2 linked regions of the Jeotgalibacillus aurantiacus genome follow. The protein of the gene in region 2 interacts with the protein of the main gene of each other region in a pairwise test. Links are inferred from orthologs where the notes say so. Each region holds a gene or a part of one and is shown on either strand. Other genes may lie near its edges.

What was found. Proteins that work in one complex are often made in the same cells at the same time.
Region 1: the proteins of odhB (region 2) and lpdA interact in binary tests that used the Escherichia coli proteins (3 or more experiments, as listed by UniProt). The link is inferred for Jeotgalibacillus aurantiacus from one-to-one orthologs.

What each region holds. Positions count from the first base shown.
Region 1 is NZ_JACNMS010000002.1:665,963-668,914, forward strand. It holds lpdA (dihydrolipoyl dehydrogenase), read right to left. Parts: upstream 2,206-2,952; coding sequence 796-2,205; downstream 1-795. Other genes in the region: H7968_RS08130 (polysaccharide deacetylase family protein), read right to left, coding at 1-387; H7968_RS08140 (dihydrolipoamide acetyltransferase family protein), read right to left, coding at 2,210-2,952. UniProt on the Escherichia coli protein: Lipoamide dehydrogenase is a component of the glycine cleavage system as well as of the alpha-ketoacid dehydrogenase complexes.
Region 2 is NZ_JACNMS010000002.1:321,796-326,771, reverse strand. What follows is about bases 1,004-3,839. They hold odhB (2-oxoglutarate dehydrogenase complex dihydrolipoyllysine-residue succinyltransferase), read right to left. Parts: upstream 3,126-3,839; coding sequence 1,881-3,125; downstream 1,004-1,880. Other genes in these bases: H7968_RS06400 (2-oxoglutarate dehydrogenase E1 component), read right to left, coding at 3,140-3,839; H7968_RS06410 (sporulation histidine kinase inhibitor Sda), read left to right, coding at 1,658-1,792; H7968_RS06415 (C45 family autoproteolytic acyltransferase/hydolase), read right to left, coding at 1,004-1,416. Outside these bases: H7968_RS06420 (DUF6501 family protein), read right to left, coding at 84-287; more of H7968_RS06415, read right to left, coding at 346-1,003; more of H7968_RS06400, read right to left, coding at 3,840-4,976. UniProt on the Escherichia coli protein: E2 component of the 2-oxoglutarate dehydrogenase (OGDH) complex which catalyzes the second step in the conversion of 2-oxoglutarate to succinyl-CoA and CO(2).

The DNA of each region.
Region 1 (2,952 bases), 340 kb from region 2 along the record:
AAAATGCCCATTTACAAAAAAGATAGCAGGTGCGTCTTTCTCTTTTAACGTATGAGCCATTTCAACTGCATACTGATCAGGTGCATCATCAATCGTTAAAAGAACGACGTTGGATGGCGCATCACTTAAAGGTTCTACAGTCCAGATCGCTGGATTGATCTCATATTGAGGTTCAGTCATTTCCGGTTCTTCCTGTAAAGCTTCTGTTTCTTCAGGAGCTTGTTCTGTCTGCTCCGTTTGTTCCCCGGCAGATTCGACGTCTTCTGTCTGCACTGTTTCGAGTGCTTCTTCGGATGTGTTTGTTTCTTCTGTTGTGCTTGCTTCTTCTGAACTGCAGGCTGCTGTGAGCAGAACTGCCGTTACGGCTGCAGGGACTAAATATTTCAACTGTAACCTCACCTTTCCAATATGTATAACCCAAGTGTAGCATAGATTTTACTTTCATTTCCGGTGGAATTTAATTCAGTCTAAAAAGTCGGGCTGTGCCTATCCTACGCTTTCCGTGGCCGGGCGGTGAACCCCTTGTGCTCCGCACAATGGTTTCACCTGACCCTTTCCGCCACAGGAGTCTTCGGATAGGCCCAGCCCTTGTTGTTATTAATATACTTCCTTGTTGAATTATCGAACTAGATGACGGGAAGTTTGTACGTCCCCGCCCGTCGGAGCTAGACAAAGGAAAGCGAAGGGGACGACCGAACCGGTTATTCTTCGGACACTTATAATTACGCATTATCTTCATTGAAGAGATATTAAAAACGGGACAACCCGTGTAAGGGTTGTCCCGCTGGTGTTACATTATTTTACGATGTGGATTGGTGTTCCAAGGGCTACTTCTGCAGCTTCCATTGAAATTTCACCTAATGTCGGGTGAGCGTGGATTGTCATTGCAACGTCTTCAGCTGTCATGCCAGCTTCGATTGCAAGACCAAGCTCTGCGATAATATCAGAAGCACCGTCACCGGCAATTTGAGCACCGATGATCAGGCCGTCTTCCTTGCGTGTCACAAGCTTAACGAAACCTTCAGTCTGGTTAAGTGCAAGTGCACGTCCGTTTGCAGCGAATGGGAATTTTGAAGCTACTACTTCAATGCCTTCTTCTTTCGCCTGAGCTTCGTTGTATCCGACTGTTGCCAGTTCAGGATCCGTGAAGCATACTGCAGGGATTGCAAGGTAGTCAACTTCAGACTTCTCGCCGCCGATTACCTCAGCTGCCACTTTACCTTCGTAAGAAGCTTTGTGAGCAAGAGGTGGTCCGTCTACGATATCTCCGATTGCGAAGATATTGTCAACGCTTGTACGGCACTGCTTGTCAGTTTTGATTACGCCACGGTCAGACATTTCAATACCAAGCTGATCAAGACCGATTTCATCTGTGTTTGGACGGCGTCCTACTGTTACAAGAACGTATTCAGCGTCTACAGATACTTCTTCACCTTTCGCTTCGTACTTAACCGTTACGCCGCTGTCTGTTTCTTCAACGCCTTTAGCCATTGCTTTTGTAATGACATTAACGCCTTTTTTCTTAAGTCCTTTTTTAACAATCGTTGTCATCTGCTTTTCGAATCCGCCAAGGATATCGTCAGCACCTTCAAGAATTGTTACTTCAGTACCCATGTTTGCATAGGCTGAACCAAGCTCAGTTCCAATGTATCCTCCACCGATGACAACAAGGCTCTTAGGAATATCCTTAAGCGCAAGTGCACCTGTAGAATCAAGAACGCGGTCTGAGAACTTGAAAGATGGGATTTCGATTGGACGCGATCCTGTTGCAATGATCGCATTTTTGAATTTGTACGTCTGAGCAGAGCTGTCATCCATTACGCGAACTGTTTCGTTATCAACGAAGTAAGCTTCGCCGCGTACGATTTCAACTTTGTTTCCTTTAAGAAGTCCTTCAACTCCACCAGTAAGCTTTTTCACTACACCGGCTTTCCATTCCTGAGCCTTCTCAAAGTTAATTTTAACGTTCTCAGCAACGATACCCATATCGTCTGAATGCTGAGCCTGCTCATAACGGTGACCGATTGTGATCAGCGCTTTTGATGGGATACAGCCGACATTTAAGCAAACACCGCCAAGGTTTTCTTTCTCGACGATTGTCACTTTTTGTCCAAGCTGAGCTGCACGGATTGCAGCTACATATCCTCCGGGACCTGATCCAATGACGAGAGTATCTGTTTCAATAGGGAAATCTCCAACTACCATGGTTTTACGCCTCCATTAGTAAAAGTTCTGGATCGTTCAATAAACGTTTGATGTGGTTCAACGCATTTTGAGCCGTTGCACCATCAATCATACGGTGATCGAAGCTCAATGATAATGCTAACACAGGAGCGGCTACAATTTCACCATTTTTTACAACAGGTTTTTCCGCAATTCGACCAATTCCGAGGATTGCAACCTCAGGATGGTTGATAACCGGTGTAAACCACTGGCCTCCGGCAGATCCGATATTTGTGATTGTGCATGATGCACCTTTCATTTCATCACCGGACAATTTACCGTCACGCGCTTTACCAGCGAGCTGGTTGATTTCATCAGAAATACCAAATACAGATTTGCGATCAGCATTTTTAACAACTGGTACAACAAGACCTTTTTCAGTGTCTGCAGCGATACCGATGTTGTAGTAGTGCTTCTGAATGATTTCCTGTGCTTCATCATCAAGTGATGTGTTCAGTACAGGGTACTCACGCAATGCAGAAACAAGTGCTTTTACCACGTATGGAAGGAATGTCAGCTTGATGTCTTTTTCAAGCGCGATTTCCTTGAACTTCTTACGATGTGCAACAAGCTTCTCAACATCTACTTCATCCATAAGTGTTACGTGAGGGGCAGTGTGCTTAGAGTTAACCATTGCCTTAGCAATTGCTTTTCTCATTCCGCTCATCTTCTCACGTGTTTCAGGGAAGTCACCTTCAGGTACAGAAGGAGTTGATTTCGCTGCTTTTT
Region 2 (4,976 bases):
AAATACTATATACGGGTAAGCGATGAATATTAAACTACAAAAGAGGCCTCATTCAGGGCCTCTAATGTTTATCATTCAGCTGTTTATACAGCTTCAAAATAGTTTTTGTAAAAACCGCCGATCTTTCCGCTATTATCAATAATAAAGATAAATTCCTCGGTTTCATTTTTTACGTCATATGTTTTTCCTACCGTCAGTACATTATTAACAACGTACTTTGCAGCATTATCGTGTACACACTTAACCTGCTTAATGGTTTCACGCTTTTCCCAATCCAAGTGAATCATCCATTCAGACCCCTTTCCTACGTTTGTATGATCAGTATATCGTTTAACCATCCGCTCATCAAGAAGATGTTGAAGGTTGATTCACGTGACTGAACGCTTCTGCTGAATCAATTTTGCCGAAAACTTTTGTCACAGGAAAACGTTCTCCCTGAAGCCACTTACCAAAATCGATTTCCAAGGGAACCGCATTTTGTCCGGCTCCAAAAAACATTTTTAATGTTGAAGGCTGATATACAGCGGTATGAATCGTACCAGCCCAGCTTCCATAGTTCTTTTTGAAAATCCCATATGCAGGATCGTTGAACTTCTTAAAGGCCTCCAATGGGTTATGTGCTGTTTGCCCCTGCTGGTGGATCATATGAAGTCTGCTGATGGATTCCTTTAGCTGATAACGGTTTTCAGATGATTTTATCGAAGTTTCAAAATGATTTGTGCAGGCTGTGTCCATTTCCTCATTACGGACGGCGACCCCGAGTGCGGAAGCTTCTACGACAGCATGTTTACCGTGTGCATCATAAAGCGTGTAATTAAAGGCGTGCCGATGAGGAATCTCTTTTAGCATCGCTACGGCTTCATCTGTGGTTGAACAGCTGTCGAGCAGAAAGCGGGCGATAATCGAGCATGTAAAGCCTTTACCGGGGTTTTTCCGGTTAACAAAATGAAAACCAACACAAAGTCCTTTTTCATTCATTCCATCAATTCTTCCTATCATTCTTCCTGCAACCCCGATGGATGCGTAACCTCTTTCTGGTTGCCACAGCATCAGCCTGCCTTCGTATGTTTTAGGGTGATAATCATAATTACGGGCAAAATAGCCCTTTTTCATGAGTACTGAACAGCCTGATTTTTTCCAGTCCTGCTGCCAGCCGGAATATTCGTGAATTACTTCCGAAGTGTCCCAAGCCATGACAGAGCTGAGCCCTTCCAGCTCATTCCACAGCCCAGGAGAAAATTGATCAAAATAAGACTTCGCGATTTTTTCATCCGTGTGATACGCTTTTTTTGAGCGGTCACGCCGTTTTACGTGAGAATGATAGAGAGGGGTCTGTTGAAATAATCTTCCTGCCTGTTTTCCAAGTTCAAAGTGGGACCCCCTTCCCTTAATTACATCGAGGTGGAACTGCTGCATAAGATCATGTCCTTTTTAACCTAATTATGTCGTAACTGCACTGTTGTTTCCACTATGAAGGCTAATATAAACATGCTGATTTGCTTAGACTTCGACATGATTAACAAAAATAATACTTAAATAATACAATTCAGTAACAATGATGGAATGCTGTTGATGACACCTCAAGATGAGCGTATAATATGGTTAATGGAATTATTAGAATATTCCATTAAAAAGATCACTAAGGAGGTTTCATCCATTGAAAATTTTGAGTAACGAACAGCTTTTATCCGCTTACCGTGACGCTGAGAAACATGGAGAACACGATACTCAGGTGATTTTACGCAAGGAAATTCAAAAAAGAGGCATTAACGCCGGACGAAACAGAAAATAAGGGCTACATACACGCAGACATTGTTCTGCGTGTTTTTAATTGGTCAAAAAAAGGTGAAGCCTGATGAGTCAGGCTTCACCTTTAATCATTAACCTTCAAGAAGAAGATCTTCCGGATTCTCCAATAGTTCCTTGACCATTTTCAGGAATCCAACCGCTTCTTTTCCATCAATAATACGGTGATCATAAGAAAGTGCCACGTACATCATTGGACGATTGTGTGTACGTTCTGCATCAATGGCAACCGGACGCAACTGGATCGTGTGCATACCGAGTATACCAACCTGCGGGCCATTTAAAATTGGTGTTGATAACAGTGAACCGAATACGCCGCCATTTGTGATGGTGAACGATCCTCCCTGCAAATCACTTAATTGAAGCTTTTTGCTCTTCGCTTTTTCAGCAAGGTTTACAATTTCCTGCTCAATCTCTGCGAAGTTTTTACGGTCACAGTCTCTGACGATTGGGACAACGAGACCGTCCTCAGTAGAAACTGCTACACCTACATCGTAATATTTTTTCAGAACGATTTCGTCTCCGTCGATCTCAGCATTCACATACGGGTACTTCTTAAGTGCTGCAACAACTGCTTTCGTGAAGAAAGACATAAATCCAAGACGGACGTCATGCGTTTCAAAGAAGCGGTCTTTTTTACGTTTACGCAGATCCATCACATAAGTCATGTCGATTTCATTAAATGTTGTCAGCATGGCTGCAGTCTGCTGTACTTCTACCAGACGATTTGCAATGGTCTGGCGACGGCGAGACATTTTTTCGCGGACAACCGGTTTAGTATCTTCTTTCTTCGGTGCAGACTCCTGCTTTGCTTTTGGTGCTTCCTTTTTAGGCTCTGAAGCAGCAGGCTTTGATCCGTGATTCTCAACATCCTGTTTTCTCACGCGGCCCATCGGATCAACCGTCGATACTTCAGAAAGGTCGATTCCTTTTTCTCTTGCCAGCTTTCTTGCTGCAGGAGATGCAATCGTACGGCCTTTCTTCTCTTCTGCTACTTCAGCCGTCTTCTCCTTGCTTTCCTGAGCCGGACTCTCTTTCGGTGCTTCTTCAGCAGTCTCAGGAGCTGATGCTGTACTTCCGCCTTCACCAGCTTCAACGATGGCAATAACCTGTCCTACTTCAACAGTGTCTCCTTCATCGGCTTTCAGTTCCTTGATAACGCCGGCCTCTTCTGAAATCACTTCAACGTTTACTTTATCTGTTTCAAGTTCAACGATGTATTCGCCTTTTTCAACCTGATCCCCAGGCTGTTTAAGCCATTGTGCGATTGTACCCTCTGTAATTGATTCAGCTAATTCTGGAACTTTAATTTCTGCCACTGCGACTTCCTCCTCTATTCTTTCCCTTTGACTACGGATTGTTCTAATATTCTTTCCTGCTCTTTTTTATGAACGGTAGGGTCTCCCTCAGCCGGACTGCTTCGGCGTCTTCTTCCAATATAATCGACTTTGACGCCTTCCGGTGCGAGCTCTAAAAGTCTTGGTTCAACAAATGTCCATGCACCCATGTTTTTAGGCTCTTCCTGTACCCAGACAACTTCCTTCAGGTTAGGATATCGACTGAAGATCTCTCTTACTTCCTGCATCGGGAAAGGATAAATCTCTTCGATACGGACCAGGTGCAGCCAGTCATTGTTTTCTTCTTTTTCAGCACGTTCAAGCAGATCGATGCCAACTTTTCCAGCTGATAGAACAATACGCTCTACCTGATCAGTCTCTTTACCGAGCTCCGGATGCTCAATCAGCGGTCTGAAGCCGCCTTCGGTAAACTCTTCAACACCTCTCGAAACGAGTGGATGTCTTAAGAGACTTTTCGGTGTCATAATGATGAGCGGTCTGACTTCCTCTTTTTTCAGAATCGCGGCCTGTCTTCTTAAAATGTGGAAGTACTGTGCAGAACTTGTCAGATTTGCGACCGTCCAGTTATTTTCAGCAGCAAGTGTAAGGAATCGCTCCATACGGGCTGATGAATGCTCCGGACCTTGTCCTTCATAACCATGTGGAAGAAGCATGACAAGACCTGACTTCTGTCCCCATTTCGCACGGCTTGAAGAAACAAACTGATCAAACATAACCTGCGCCATATTGGCAAAGTCACCATATTGTGCTTCCCAGAGCACAAGCGTCTCTTTCGAAAAGACATTATAACCATATTCAAATCCTACTACTGCAGCCTCTGTCAGAGGACTGTTATAAACGCAGAAGGAAGCATTTGCATCTTTGATATGATGAAGCGGCGTGTATTCTTCACCCGTTTTTTCATCATGAAGGACAAGGTGACGGTGAGCGAAAGTTCCGCGCTGGGAATCCTGTCCACTGAGTCTGATTGGTGTACCATCCTGCAGGATCGCACCAAAGGCCAGTGTCTCAGCGTGAGCCCAGTCTACTTTTCCGTCTTTTTCAAATGGGTCCTGTCGTCGCTGAAGGATTTTTTCAAGCTTCTTAAATACATTAAAACCTTCAGGGTATGAAAGTAAGTCCTGATTCATGGCAGTCAGACGATCAAGCTCAACGCCTGTTGAAAAATCATGAAGCGAACTTGTCACATCTTCCGGCGGTTCCATTGAAATATCGCGCTCTTTGTCTGATTTCGGCACCGAATCATATGCTTTCTGAAGGTGAGCCATGTGGTCTTCCCTCATTTTTTGCGCCTCTTCAGCTGACAGCGTTTTATTTCCTACAAGCTTATCCTCATAAAGCTTACGTACGTTATCATGGTTTTTGATATACGTATACATATCAGGGTTCGTTACCATCGGCTCATCCATTTCGTTATGGCCAAAACGGCGGTAACCGATCAGATCAATGACAAAATCTTTGCTGAACGTCGCACGGTATTCGCTCGCCATGATGGCTGCTGCCAGACAGGCTTCCGGATCATCTGCGTTGACGTGAAGAATGGGCACTTCAAATCCTTTTGCCGTATCAGAAGCATACTGTGTCGAACGTGAGTCAAATGATTCTGTTGTAAATCCGATCATATTGTTGGCAATCACGTGGATGGATCCGCCGGTATGGTAGCCGCGCAGCTGGCTCATGTTCAGTGTTTCTGCTACAACGCCCTGACCCGGGAAGGCTGCATCACCGTGAATCATAATCGCCAGTGAGGATTCCGTTTTAATATCCGGAATACCCGCTTCAGAACGGTTTTCCTGAGCCGCTCTTGTATAG